DNA from 2 places in the Thiomicrorhabdus sediminis genome. Region 1 is predicted to be linked to the other one. Evidence: riboswitches for the same ligand, from Rfam matches in the RefSeq annotation. Region 1 holds a riboswitch; the other holds the start of a gene.
The links. Region 1 has a riboswitch for thiamine pyrophosphate ahead of FE785_RS07920 (TonB-dependent receptor). Riboswitches for the same ligand answer to the same signal wherever they lie in the genome.
Positions count from the first base shown of each region.

Region 2: it holds a riboswitch for thiamine pyrophosphate, as region 1 does, so the genes downstream of both, thiC (phosphomethylpyrimidine synthase ThiC) here and FE785_RS07920 (TonB-dependent receptor) in region 1, are expected to answer to the same signal.

Region 1 covers NZ_CP040602.1:1,732,069-1,739,622, reverse strand. The annotation lists gene pnuC (nicotinamide riboside transporter PnuC) at 33-707, opposite strand; gene FE785_RS07925 (YkoF family thiamine/hydroxymethylpyrimidine-binding protein) at 694-963, opposite strand; gene FE785_RS07920 (TonB-dependent receptor) at 1,057-3,099, opposite strand; TPP riboswitch at 3,256-3,362, opposite strand; gene FE785_RS07915 (HDOD domain-containing protein) at 3,560-4,435, shown strand; gene thrS (threonine--tRNA ligase) at 4,685-6,613, shown strand; gene infC (translation initiation factor IF-3) at 6,674-7,228, shown strand; gene rpmI (50S ribosomal protein L35) at 7,436-7,554, shown strand, end outside.
Region 2 covers NZ_CP040602.1:1,976,391-1,983,944, forward strand. The annotation lists gene rlmKL (bifunctional 23S rRNA (guanine(2069)-N(7))-methyltransferase RlmK/23S rRNA (guanine(2445)-N(2))-methyltransferase RlmL) at 1-330, opposite strand, end outside; gene FE785_RS08980 (lytic murein transglycosylase) at 550-1,821, shown strand; gene FE785_RS08985 (hypothetical protein) at 1,857-2,075, shown strand; gene FE785_RS08990 (antibiotic biosynthesis monooxygenase family protein) at 2,203-2,505, shown strand; TPP riboswitch at 2,588-2,691, shown strand; gene thiC (phosphomethylpyrimidine synthase ThiC) at 2,860-4,809, shown strand; gene thiO (glycine oxidase ThiO) at 4,820-5,917, shown strand; gene thiS (sulfur carrier protein ThiS) at 5,914-6,117, shown strand; gene FE785_RS09010 (thiazole synthase) at 6,119-6,916, shown strand; gene thiE (thiamine phosphate synthase) at 6,931-7,554, shown strand, end outside.

The DNA.
Region 1 (7,554 bases):
ACTCGTCATTTATATGCGGTTACTGCTTGAGTTTAGGCGTTAGCCGTTGAGCGGTTGTCGCTATCGTTATCTCCATTCAGTGTTTCGATATTGTTCGCGGCAAGCCAGCTTCTGTAACCGTATACCGCCAATACCAGGTAAACCGTGAACATGGCAATCGTCACATAGAAACCACTCTGCCAGTAGAGCGCAATCGCCAAAGAGTCGATAACAATCCAATAGAGCCAGTTTTCCAGCACTTTGCGAGCCATTAGCACCGTGGTCATTACCGAGAATACCGTGACGACCGCATCCAGATAAGGTAGGTTGGTGCCTAAGCTTTCAAGGTAGTAACCGATCGCCAAGCTGATTGCCAGACCACTGGTAATGTAGCTGGCGTGAAAGCGCCATGAACGGGTGGTTACCGGTAACTCTTCTTTATCTTTTTGCTTATTGATGCGGATAACCTGTTTCCAGAGCAGATAGCCGTATACTGCCATCGCCATATAATAAAAATTCAGAATCGCCTGCATCGGCAGTTGGCCTTCCCAAAACAGCATGGTATAAATCAGCGTACTGATAAAAGCCGCCGGCCAGCACCAGACAGATTGACGAGCCGCCAGAATCACATAAAGTGTCCCCAAGGCCGCGGCAATCCATTCCCAGCCGGATTGCGCCATAAAAGCATCGATAACGGCGGTTAGCAGGTTTGTTTCATTCGCAAGCATTGATTACCGCCTTTTCTCGATCTTTACCGACCAGTTTAATCACAAACACCGTCTGTGGAACCTGTTCGATTACCGCTAATATTTCACTGTTCAAGGCGCCCATTACATCGCTGTAATCGCCGTAAATATGAGTGGAAAGACTGTTGCGCTGCACATTGACCGCAGGGTTTTGTTCGAAACGATCAATAAAGTCGATAATCGGCTGACAATAGTCGTCAATCAACGGATACATACTGATATCAACAGAGACTTTCATAATGTATTCCTTGTCGTTTGCCACATCTTAATAATGCAAAGTGTGGCATAAGTTATAAGAGCGGGGTTTCAATCAAAGCCCCGATGCCTTCAATTAGAAATATACTCGCGCAGTCAGGCCGATTTGTCGAGGGTCGCCTAAACGTTCATATTCTGATGGATTGGTATAAGGTGCGTTAAAGTCAAAATAGAAACCACGTGTTGCATAACGTTCATCCGTCAGGTTTTTCGCCCATAGATAAACTTCATAATCATTTGCTTCATAACCAATGCGTGCATTAACGACTTTATAGGCATTAGATTGATCGTTGTGTGTGGTGTCAAAATAGAACTTGTCTACAGCGGTGATGTCGGCCTGAGCGTAGAAGCCTTGGCTGCTGCGATATTTAGCACCTAAATTGATTTGATAATTCGGGCTATGTGGCAATGCTCGATTACTGATGCTAAATCCGCTGTTTAATGGGGTGCCGTTGACATCGGTTTGCATCAAGCCCATTGAACCGAAAGTTGTGAAGCGTTCGCTTACCTGCCAGTTAAAGTCGGCTTCAATTCCGTAGCTGGATGCGCTGTCAAAGTTTTCGGTATAGAACACCCAATTAGTTCCGGAGTTAGGATCATAGGTATAACCGTCAATCTGCGGATTATGACGATCCATATAGAATGCAGTGATATTGCTGTTTAAGCCGATAGCAGCGAAGTGCGATTTTAAACCGATTTCATAGTTAATCAGTGTTTCTGCATCATAACTCAAGTATTGGCTTGGCGTACCGCTTGGCTGACCTGGGTTGAAACCACCGGCTTTAAAACCACGAGTCACGCTAGTGTAAGCGCTATATTTATCATTATAACGGTGGCTGTAACTTAGGCTTGCACCCCAAAGCGTTTCATTTGGCGCGTAGTATTCACCATTACTGTTGCTAAAGGCGTTGTTGTTGTTTTCAACTCGCAAGCTGGTGCTGACAGTCGTTTTATCGTTGATAGCCACATCAAGTTGACCAAAACCGGAAAGTTTGGTGATAGAAAAATCAGTTGATGAACTTCCCCAATATTCTGTTTGGTTCTTTTCATCAAGTTTTGAGGCATAAAGCCCTGCCAGCCAATCAGTATTTCCGCCGATCTTAGAAGTTTCGGTTGAGCTGAAGCGCAGTTCTTGGCTGTAAGTTTGACGTGTTTTATCGTTCAGGTAGGTGCCGCTTAATGCTGCAGTCCAGTCTTCATCATAGCTATAACGCATTGTAGAACCGGCTATAGCGGTTTTGCTGGTCAGCACAAAATTTGGGTTAGCTGTTGAAACCACTTTGACAGAGGCGGCATTGGATAGTTGGTCGTCTTCACCTGGTTGGTTAGTAAGCGTGGTAAAGCTGTTATCACGTGCCCAGGCATCATAACCATTGTTTAAATCAGCATGCAAAGCGGTGATATCGACCGTTGTATGCTGGTTTGGGAATAAGCGCAGTTTACCGCGTAATGTCAGTTCATCTCGACCGTTAGTGTCGCTGCGACCTAAAGTTTCATTGTGGCGGAAGCCGTCGCTTTGATGCTTAAACATAACAAAACGGTATTGGGCCGCATCCTTTTCATTGTTAATTGGGCCGCTGGTCATTAAGCCGAATTCACGCAGGCTATCATCACCCGCGCTGGCTTCAATCATGCTCTCACGATATGGCGTCGGGTCATTAGTCTGGATATTAATCAGACCGCCAATCGCACTTTGTCCATAACGCGTGTTTTGCGGGCCGCGTAAAACCTCAACTTGTTTGGTGTCAAATACATTTCCAGTCATGCCGATTCCGGAAAAGTCGATATCATCTACGGCGAAACCGACGCTTGAGTTCGGTGCGCCGGTATATTCATCTCGTTCACCCATGCCGCGAATTTGTATATGACGAGCACGTGAGCTTTGCCCAGAAAAGTTTACATTTGGGGTCTTTAGTAAAACATCGTCAAAGTGGTTGGCACCTTGGTCTTGCAGTTCATCCTGAGTCAGGACTTCGACACTGGCAGGCATGTCTTGTTGAGTACTTTCAAATAAGTCTGCGCCAATGGTGATATCGTTTAGGCTGGTTTCTGCGAAGCTTTGTGCGCTATACACTACGCCAAGCAAGGCAATCGTAATTGGGTTCAGTTTGCTGTTCATATCGCTTCCTTTAATGCTAAGCCGGACTGCAATAGGAAAGCGTGGGTAGTGCGGTAACAGAGGTTTTTGTTCTGTTAGTTGTGGAAGGCCATATTGAATGGTCGTTAACCGGTATTGCTGTCAAGCATAATAGGGTTAATTGTTATGGCAAAAGCGACTACTTGTATCACGCCGTCCCTACGCCAGTATTAACTGGATCAGGTTCGAAGGGTGCTCTCTTTTACATTGAGATCTCAGGCAAATTGCCGCCCCTGGCTGTCAAAATATTGTACTTAAGTTAGAGTACAAAACCGTGTTGGTTTCGAAAAAAGTGCCATGAAATTTGGCATTTTTTTTAAATTCGTGCGGATTGTAGCGCAAATTTGGTTAAAATTGAAATCATTAAATTTTTAATCTCTTCAATGAGATGCCAAGCCCAAGTCGTTTGGGCGTTTAGAGAATGACTAAATGAGGTTTATGAATGAGTGAAGCGGCCAAACCCAATGTAAGTAAAACGATTATGGATCGTTTGAAGGCATTGGATGACCTTCCGCATTTTCCCGATGCTCTGGTTAAGCTGGAGCGGACACTGGCAACCGATGAAACCGTTCAAATAGGTGATTTGGTTCAGTTGATTGCACAAGACCCGCGTTTGGCTGCGGGTTTGATTGGTGTCGTCAATAGCGCAAAATACACAACGGGCATGCCAATTTCGGATTTATCAGAAGCGATTGTCCGGATCGGTATTAAAGATGTTCGTGTGATGGCCCATGCGATTAACTATAAATCATCGTTTAAAACCAAACCGCCGTTCAGTGAAAAGCATTTTATGAAGCACGCCATGCTTGCGGCCGTTGTCGGGCAGGCTTTGGGGCGTGCGTTGCATGTCAGTCCGGGTGAAGCGTTTTTATGTGGTTTGATGCGCGATATCGGTATCTATCTGTTGGCGGTGGAAAGTCGGGAAAAGTATTTAGAGGTTATTAAACTGACCGATTATGATATTGCCCGTTTGTCACACGCGGAAAATAAGGTGTTTGGTACTTATCATGCGTTGATGAGTGCGCGTCTTTTACAGCAGTGGAAGTTTCCCAAGGAAATCATTATGGGGGTGGCTTTTCATCATACGCCAGATAAGGCGGACGACCAATACAAAGCGTTTGCTTATCTAACCTTTTTGGCCGAGCAGGGAGCGTTTCGTTTAGGTTTTGAAAACGGTATTGCCGATCTGAATGATGCCGATAGAGAAGCGCCGTCTGAAGCGTTGTTGAATGCTTTGCAGTATTTTGGTTTGGAATTGGAGGCCTACGACGAAGTTCTGCATGGCGCTTTGGAAGAAGCTGAAAAGATGGGTATGTGATATTTTTATTTATTTATTTATTTGTAAAACATTAGGTTAATGTTTATCTGGAACCCTTGTGCAGTTCTGCTGCCAAGGGTTTTTGTTTATCGGTTCGAGCATAAAACCGACATGGGGTCAACGGATTTGTATTGGCCACGAAAAAGCCTAAAAAAAAGCGTATAAAGTCTGGCTAGGGCAGCGTAATAAATGCTAGAATATCGGGCTTACTTTTTGAACGACGCATTTTTTAAAGAAGAGATTAAATCAATGCCAATCATTACTTTACCAGACGGGTCTACCAGACAATTCGATGAAGCAGTTTCAGTCATGCAAGTGGCGGAAAGTATTGGTACGGGTCTAGCCAAGGCAACGGTTGCCGGCCGTGTTAACGGCCAGTTAAAGGATGCTTGCGATTTGATCTCTGAAGATGCGTCGTTAGAAATCGTCACTATGAAAGATGAAGATGGCGTGCATATCATGCGTCATTCTTGCGCCCACTTGTTGGGGCATGCGTTAAAGCAGTTGTATCCTGATGTGAAGATGGCGATCGGCCCGGTTATCGATAACGGTTTTTACTATGACATCGATATGGAGTACAAGATTACGCCGGACGATTTGAAGAAAATCGAAAAGCGCATGAAAGAGCTGGCGAAAACCAAGTATCCCGTCATCAAGAAGATGCTGCCGCGTGATGAAGCGATTAAAACTTTTGAAGAGCGTGGTGAAGAGTACAAGTTGGAATTGATCCGTGATCTGCCGGATGAGAGCGAATTCGGTTTCTATTTCCACGAAGAATATGTCGATATGTGTGTCGGCCCTCATGTTCCGAATATGGGCTTTACCAAAGCGTTTGCCTTAACTCATGTTGCCGGTGCTTATTGGCGTGGTAACTCTGACAATAAAATGTTGCAGCGTATCTACGGTATCGCCTTTGCCGATAAGCAGGCATTGAAAGACTACCAGTTGATGATGGAAGAAGCGGAAAAACGCGACCATCGTAAACTAGGTAAAACGCTTGACCTGTTCCATGTCGAAGACATTTCACCGGGTATGGCGTTCTGGCATCCGAAAGGGACCACTTTGTATCGCGTGGTGGAGCAATATATGCGCGATCAGTTGGTTGCCAACGACTATGAAGAGATTCGTACCCCATTGATTATGGACCGCTCTTTATGGGAGAAGTCGGGTCACTGGGACAAATTTAAAGACAATATGTTCACCACAGAAACCGATAACCGTGATTACGCGGTTAAGCCGATGAACTGTCCGGGGCATATTCAAGTATTCAACCGTCACTTGACCAGTTACCGTGACCTGCCGGTGCGTATCGCCGAATTCGGTACCGTTCACCGTAACGAGCCGTCTGGTACGCTTCATGGTTTGATGCGTGTGCGTTCATTCACGCAGGATGATGCGCATATTTTCTGTACCGAAGAGCAGATCAAGTCCGAGGTGCAGGGTTGTATCGACTTGGTTTATCAGACTTATGCCGATTTCGGTTTCGATAACATCGCGGTGAAACTGTCGACTCGTCCAGAGCAGCGTGTTGGTTCCGATGAAGTTTGGGACTTGGCTGAGGCGGCTCTACAGCAGACATTGGATGAAGCCGGTCTGGAATACAAGTTACAGCCGGGTGAAGGCGCCTTCTACGGCCCTAAGATCGAATTCCAGCTAAAAGACTGCATCGGTCGTGTTTGGCAGTGCGGTACTATCCAACTTGATTTCTCGATGACTCAGGCAGAGCGTTTGAATGCGACTTATGTCGGTCAAGATAATGAAAAACATCACCCGGTAATGATCCACCGAGCGATTCTTGGTTCCTTGGAACGTTTTGTTGGAATCTTGGTGGAACATTACGAAGGAAAGTTCCCGACTTGGTTGGCACCAACCCAGTTAGTTATTGCGTCAATTGCGGATGTCCACAACGAATATGTGGACAAAATGGCTAAAAAATTGAAAAAACATGGGTTTAGAGCCGAATCGGACTTGAGAAATGAGAAGGTTGGGTTTAAAATTCGCGAACATACAATGCAACGTGTGCCGTATATTCTGGTCGTAGGTGATCAGGAAATGGAGAATGAAACCTTCAATGTACGTGCTCGCGGTGGTGAGAACCTAGGTTCGTTCTCGTTCGATCAGCTAATTGATTTGCTGAACAACGATATTTCCAATTTAGGTCGTGTAGTAGAAGCGTAAATTAACTAACCGATTGTTACGCAAAGAATTTATAACTAACTGGAGGATATTGCTATCGCAATTAGAAGAGGTGGTCGAGGTCGACCACAACAACCGGAAGCCCCTAAAGACAGAATTAACAAGGCCATTAATGTACCAGAAGTTCGATTAGTCGATGCAGATGGCGAACAGGCCGGGGTGGTTTCAATTGACCGTGCACTAGAGATGGCGCAAGAAGCGGGATTGGATTTGGTTGAGGTTGCAACGAAAGCAAGCCCTCCAGTTTGTAAAATCATGGACTATGGTAAATACCTTTACCAGCAGCAGAAAAAGCAGCACGAAGCGAAGAAAAAGCAGAAGCAAGTCCAGGTTAAAGAAGTTAAGTTTCGCCCAGGAACTGAGGAAGGGGATTATCAGGTCAAACTACGCAACCTGATAAAATTCTTAGAAAAGGGAGATCGCGTCAAGGTAACCATCTGGTTCCGTGGACGTGAGATTACCCATAAGGAACTGGGTCTTAAGGTGTTGGAGCGCGTTAAGGTAGATGTTGAAGAGTTTGGTACTGTTGAACAAATGCCGAAAATGGAAGGCCGTCAGATGCAAATGATGGTGGCACCAACCAATAAGAAGAAATAGTAACGATTAGGCATTAGCCTATTCGATACTGCCCACAACAGCTGGGACGGGGTTTGGATTTATTCAGATTCGGTTTCCGGTGCAGCTCCCTCAGTGCTGTTCGTTGTTCCGAGTGAGGTCTGGAAACTATTCCAGGCTTTGTATAAAACTGAAGTGGATCGGTAAATGGATATTTATCGAGAACGCTTAAATGCGGAGTTTCATTCAATGCCAAAGATGAAAACTAACAGTAGTGCTAAAAAGCGCTTCAAAAAAACTGGCTCAGGTCGTTTCAAATGTAAACAATCTCATCTTCGTCACATTTTGACGAAGAAGTCTACTAAGCG
Region 2 (7,554 bases), 240 kb from region 1:
TTTCAAGGCACCGAAATGGGTATGATCGATTCCCATCCCCTTACCGGAAAAAGACACCGCAAAGGTACCAAAAGCATCCATATGCGATTGCCAATCTATTGTGGCCACCTGTCTGGTCAGGTCCTCCTGATTATCCAGTTCGACTTCCAGAACGGTGATATAGATTCTGTTTGCCAAACGTGACCACAGACAGCTACGGTAGACCACCTCCAAATCACCTTCAAAACTGACACCACGAGGCTGAGCCTTGACGTTCTGCGCGCCAAAAGCGATTAATTCTTCTCGCAACAATTCACTTAAGCCACCTGGAGCCGAGGCAAAATATTTCATTCAACATTCCTAAATAATAGAGACGGATTTGCTTCATTTGCCAAGCAAAAATCTGTGCCGTCGGTAAAGTTTGACAATAGTGTTAATTTTAACGGTTTTCTTTTCAGGTTTGGTTTTGTTTCGGTAGAATAACGCTCTAGTTAGCAATTTTTTAGCTATCGTCGAGCATTAATCAGGCGTTAAAACAATAATCAACCAGCCAAGCCAGAGCGAGAAAAAATGAAGTTAATCATGCAAACCGTTAAATTAAGCTATTCCGCTAAATTTTCAGGCGTGCTGACCAGTTTATTTTTAAGCTTCTTGTTTAGCTCCAGTGCCGCTTTTGCCGAAACCAGTCAGGCCGACTTCAAAATTTGGCTCAACGAATTCAAACAAGAGGCGGTGACAGCAGGCATTAAAACCGCAACCGTCAACCAAGCCTTTGCCAATGTCAGCCTTAACGAAGACGTTCTGTTATCCGACAAGTCGCAACCGGAATTCACCCAGACGTTTTTCCAATATTTTGACCGCGCCGTCAGCGACTATCGTATCCGCACCGGCCAAAGACGTTACAAACAGCATCGTAGACTGCTCGATCAGGTTACCCGTAAATACGGTGTTCCCGGACGTTTTTTAGTTGCCTTTTGGGGATTGGAAACCAATTTTGGTAGCTATACCGGTAATATCCCGATTTTTGAATCGCTTGCCACGCTGGCTTACGACCCTCGTCGTAGCGGTTTTTTCCGCGGCCAGTTAATGGATGCTTTGAAAATTCTCGACAAAGGTCATGTCAGCCTCAGGCAGATGAAAGGTTCATGGGCAGGCGCGATGGGGCAATGCCAGTTTATGCCATCAAACTATATTCACTATGCGGTAGACGGTGACGGCGACGGCAAAATCGATCTATGGAATAGCCTGCCGGATGTGTTTTATTCAGCCGGAAACTTTCTTTCCCAATTAGGCTGGCAAAGAGTCGAAAACTGGGGACGTGAAGTCGCGCTACCGAAAGATTTCGACTACGCATTGGCCGATAATAAAACCCAACGCAGTTTAGCGGAATGGCAAAAACTCGGCTTAAAATTAGCCGATGGCCGCCCCTTGCCGATTGAAGAGATGCAAGCCAAATTGCTACTGGCCACCGATTACCAAGGCCCGGCCTTTTTAGTCTTTGACAATTTCCGCGTCATAAAACGCTGGAATAATGCCGATAAATACGCGCTTGCGGTCGGCCATTTGGCTGACCGGATCATTGGCAGAGCGCCGCTCACCAAGCAGCGTCCGGCGGATGATGAACCGCTAAGTACTAAACTGGTCAAAGAAGTGCAGATTCGCCTTAATAATCTGGGCTATCAAACCGGTAAGCCGGACGGCGTAATCGGCAAGAGAACCCGTCAGGCCTTGCGCGAATTTCAGGTGAAGAATAAGATTCCGGCAGATGGTTATGTGAATGAGGCCATGCTAAAAATATTGCGTCAAGCCGACAAGTCGGCCGTTAATCTAGAAGAAGCTTGATTAAAATCCGGTAAAAAGTTGCTTAAGGTACTTTTATGACTGACTCCATCACACATGATTGCCCTCAAAATGCGCCTGATAAGGCGTTGCAATCTATGCTGCATGCAATAAATCCCAAGCAACAACATCAACCGTTTTCCGAAATCGAGCTTTCCGCCTATCAATTCTGGAAAACCCAAAGCCGTTTGGCCAAATTAACCATGCAACTGCAACATTCTTTGCATCAACAGCGCCTTGATTCCAAAAACTCTTAATAGTCTAAGCTTCCTCTTAGCGATTATTTGCTGAAACAAATCCGCTAAAAATCTATCTCCTAAAGACTTTCAAACAGAATTTCCTGTCAACTGATTGGCCAAACATGGCTTATCAAAGGAGTTATCGATGCATGCAATGAACGTCCGTGTCCACATTGAAAATGGCAAGATTGAAGACGCCGCTGCAGTTCTAAAAGAACAAATCATGCCGGTAGCGGCGAACTATCCCGGTTTTATCGAAAACTTTTTACTTGTCGATGCGGCCAACAGTCGTATAGCGACCCTAAGTGTTTGGCAAACTGAGGCAGATGCCAAAGCCATTTACGAAGATGAAGGCGGCCTTTATCAAATCGCCTTGGGTAAACTCAAACCTTTTTTAGCCGCCCCACCGGATGCCTGGCTAGGTCCGGTTAGCCAAGTCAAAAAATAAGCACCAGGATTGATTTTCGCATCAAGATTTCGATTTTCTATTTTGCAAAAAGAAATTTAATCGTTATACTGACGCCTCTTAATTTTAATTGTCGGAGTGCCTAAGACTAGGCTGAGATCGCATTAAGCGGGATCCGTAGAACCTGATCTGGTTAGTACCAGCGAAGGGAACAATCTGAAACGCCATCGATATTCCTACCCGGAGTGTTCGACTCTTCCGAGACACAATCATTCGTCTCCGGACTTGGGCTAATACAGAGTTGATGCCATATTATTTCGCTCAGCATCTGTTTATGTTCTGTTCTACTTAATAGTCTAAAGCGCTTCGCCTTCATCTAAATGAAAAGGCAAAGCGATGAATCAAACCACACAAATCATTCAACCCAATACAACTAAAAGTCGTCGTCAGCGTCGAGCGGAAGCCGAAGCATTTATTCAAAATGTCTCCGGACAATCTTTCCCCAATTCTAAAAAAGTCTACGTTGAAGGCAAAATTCACCCAATCAAAGTTGGGATGCGTGAAATCAGCTTAAGCGACACCTACGTTTCCGGCCCCGAAGATAATCCGGTTACCGAAACAAACGAGCCTGTCTGCGTTTACGATACCTCCGGCCCTTATACCGATAACAATATTGACATCGATATTTATCAAGGTTTGCCTAAGCTGCGCGCTGACTGGATTATTGATCGTGATGATACCGAGACACTGGATTCTGCCAGTTCTGAATTCACCCAACAACGTCTATCCAATGAAAAACTGGATACCATCCGTTTTGATGCCCTACCGACGGTACGCCGCGCTAAAGCCGGTAAAAACGTCACTCAAATGCACTACGCTCGCCAAGGTATTATCACGCCGGAAATGGAATATATTGCGATTCGTGAGAATATGAAACGTGCTGAGGTGCGTGATGAGATGATTAGCCAGCAACATCAAGGCGAATCATTTGGAGCCAGCATTCCACAGGATATTACACCTGAGTTTGTCCGCGATGAAGTCGCACGTGGTCGAGCGGTGATTCCTTGTAATATCAACCACCCCGAATCGGAACCGATGATTATCGGACGCAACTTCTTGATTAAGGTCAATGCCAATATCGGTAACTCTTCGGTCGGTTCTTCAATTGCCGAAGAAGTAGAAAAGCTGGTTTGGGCGACCAAATGGGGTGCCGATACGGTAATGGACCTGTCCACCGGACGTCACATTCATGAAACTCGTGAATGGATCATGCGCAACTCACCAGTGCCGATTGGCACGGTACCCATCTACCAGGCACTGGAAAAGGTTAACGGAATCGCTGAAGACCTGACTTGGGAAATCTTCCGCGATACGCTGATCGAACAGGCTGAACAAGGTGTCGATTATTTCACTATCCATGCCGGCGTATTGTTGCGTTATGTTCCTATGACGGCCAAACGTGTCACCGGTATTGTTTCGCGTGGTGGCTCGATTATGGCGAAATGGTGTCTGGCACATCATCAAGAAAACTTCCTCTACACTCATTTCGAAGACATCTGCGAGATTATGAAAGCCTATGATGTCAGCTTTTCTCTAGGTGATGGTCTGCGACCTGGTTCAATTGCCGATGCCAATGACGAAGCGCAATTTGCCGAATTGGAAACCCTTGGCGAACTGACTAAAATCGCTTGGAAACATGATGTTCAAGTAATTATCGAAGGCCCGGGACATATTCCTCTGCATATGATTAAGGAAAACGTCGATAAGCAATTAAAAGAGTGTGACGAAGCGCCGTTTTATACCTTAGGACCTTTGACCACGGATATCGCACCGGGTTATGACCATATCACTTCCGGTATCGGTGCCGCCAATATCGGTTGGTACGGCTGTGCCATGCTTTGCTATGTGACGCCGAAAGAGCATCTGGGCTTACCAAATAAGGACGATGTGAAAGAAGGTCTGATGGCATACAAGATTGCCGCCCATGCCGGTGATTTAGCAAAAGGCCATCCTGGTGCGCAGATTCGTGATAATGCCCTATCCAAAGCGCGTTTTGAATTCCGTTGGGTTGATCAGTTTAATCTAGGTTTAGATCCGGAGCGTGCGCGTGAGTATCATGATGACACCATCCCGCAAGAATCCGGTAAGGTCGCACACTTCTGCTCCATGTGCGGACCTAAATTCTGCTCGATGAAAATCTCCCAAGAGGTACGCGACTATGCTGCGGCACAGGAGAACAACGCACAAATCAGCGAAATCACTTTGGATGAAATCAAACAGGGCATGAAAGAGAAGTCCAAAGAGTTCATTCAAGCCGGTAGTGAAATCTACCAGAAAGAGGCTTGAGGAAACCACTATGCGCATAGCGATTTTAGGCGCCGGTTTACTCGGCCGTTTGCTCGCTTTACAACTCAGCCAGGATCATGACATCACCCTGTATGATAAGGATGATGGCACTGCCCAGCAAAGCGCCGCTTATCAAGCGGCGGCAATGTTGGCTCCGATTGCGGAATCCGCCGAAGCTTCAAACGCCATTATGCAAATGGGACAGCGCAGCTTAGAGCTCTGGCCCGATTTGCTTAAACAACTCAATGAACCGATTTTTTTCCAAAAATCGGGTTCATTGGTATTGGCTTTTGCCCAGGATGGGGCTAGTTTTGCAAATTTCCAACAACAGTTAAAAGGCCAAATAAACCAAGATTACAGCCTGATCGATAAAACTCGTTTGAGTGAGTTGGAACCCGAATTGGCCCAACAACCCAGAGCCTTTCAACACATGATGTATCTACCCGATGAAGGCCAGCTGGATAACCGTCAATTATTGCATGCGTTACGAGACACCTTAATCTCAAGAGACATCAAATGGCATACCGATACCCAAGTCAGCCTGCAAAATAACCAGATATGGATTAACGACAAATATTTTGGTTTTGAAAAGATCGGTCTGATGTTCGATAAGATCATCGATTGCCGTGGCTTGGGCGCCAAAACGCAAATAGCACCTTCCAGTCAATTGCGAGGTGTTCGCGGCGAAGTGTTACGCCTGTATGCGCCCCAGGTCAATCTGCAACGGCCAATACGGCTGATGCATCCGCGCTATCCGATTTATATCGCCCCGAAACAGAACCATCATTTTGTTGTCGGCGCGACGCAAATCGAATCGGAAGACAATCGTCAACCCACGGTGCGTTCTGCATTGGAACTGCTCTCGGCATGCTTTAGTGTGCATAGCGGATTTGGCGAAGCGGAAATCGTCGAAATATCCTCAGGTTTACGCCCTGCATTACAGGACAATGAACCGCAAATTTGGATTAACGACCATGTCATCCAGCTCAACGGCTTATTTCGTCACGGTTACCTGCTTTCTCCTGCCATGGTGGAACAGTGCTGCGCTCTGATCAATGACAATATCGACAAGGTGCCCTCTTATCCCGGATTAATAACAAAGTTATGACTATACAAATATTGATTAACGAGCAAGAATTTGAACTTGCCGAACAAAGTTCCTTAGCGGATGCCGCCCAGGCTTTCGGCGCAACCATGCCGTTTGCGCTGCTACTGAATAATAAGTTTATTCCCGCATCTGAACATCAAACCACTGCTATCGACAACCATGATCGCATTGAAATCATTAGCGCGATTCAGGGAGGTTGAGGTGACAGATTGCAAACTCAATATCTACGGGACGGAACTTGATAGCCGTCTGCTTATCGGCAGTGCTTTATATCCATCTCCGCAAATCATGCGCGATTCGATTCAAGCCTCCAACTCGCAAGTGGTGACCTTATCCCTTAGCCGACAGAACCCTCAAGCCAATGGCGGCAGCGATTTCTGGCAGATGATCCAATCTCTCGGCCTTCATTTGCTGCCCAATACCGCCGGTTGTCACTCCTCTCAGGAAGCGATCAATATGGCACAAATGAGTCGAGAACTGTTTCAGACAGACTGGATTAAACTTGAGCTCGTCGGTGATGACTACAACCTGCAACCTGACCCTATCGAGTTGGTCAAAACCACTGAAGCCTTGCTTAAGGATGGCTTTAAGGTATTGCCTTACTGTACCGATGACTTGGTCATTGCACGTCATCTGGTTGAGCTGGGATGTAAAGTGATTATGCCTTGGGGCTCGCCCATCGGCACAGGCAAAGGGTTATTAAACCCTTATGCCTTACAAGCCATTCGCGATCGTTTTCCGGAGGTTACCCTGATTGTTGATTCCGGCATAGGCAAACCTTCCCACGCTCTTCAGGCAATGGAAATGGGTGTGGATGCCATTTTATTAAATACCGCGGTGGCCAAGTCACATAACCCGGTAATGATGGCTCAGGCATTTGCGCAAAGCATTCAAGCCGGACGCCTCGCATATCAAGCAGGGCTGATGACAGAACAACATCAAGCCAATCCCAGTACACCAACACTCGATCAGCCTTTTTGGCATCAAGTGAATTATTAAAAGAATTGCACATTATGAATCCGTTTTCTCCTCGTCCGGTGTTATGGACGATTGCCGGCTCCGACTGTAGTGGTGGCGCAGGTATTCAAGCCGATATCAAAACAGCACATATACTGGGTATGGAGGTTTGCAGCCTGATCACCGCCAATACCGTGCAAAACTCTATGCAGCTATTCAGCATTAACCCTGTAGAGGTCGATACTTTAGAGCAACAGTTCGATGCTTTGCTCAGCGATAAAACACCGGCCGCAATCAAAATCGGAATGCTTGCCGATAACCGACAGTTACGATGGCTGATTGGTCGCCTGCGACAATTTGCTCCATCGAATAAACCGATTATTGTCTTGGACCCGGTTATCAAAGCCTCGGTTGGCGGCGATCTAAGTCAGGAAGCGCTGGATATTTCTTTGCTGCAGCAGCTTATGACGCTGGTTGATTTAATCACCCCTAACTGGTCTGAAGCTCAATATCTCAGCGAAACTCACCAGAAAGACCCAGAGCGCTGCTGGCAATCTTTACAACAGTTTGGTGCTCAAGCCCTAATCATAAGCGGCGGCCATGGTGACGATACAGATGTGGTTATCGACCACTGTTTTTTTGCCGAGCAGCATCTGCAACTGCAATCGACAAAGGCACAA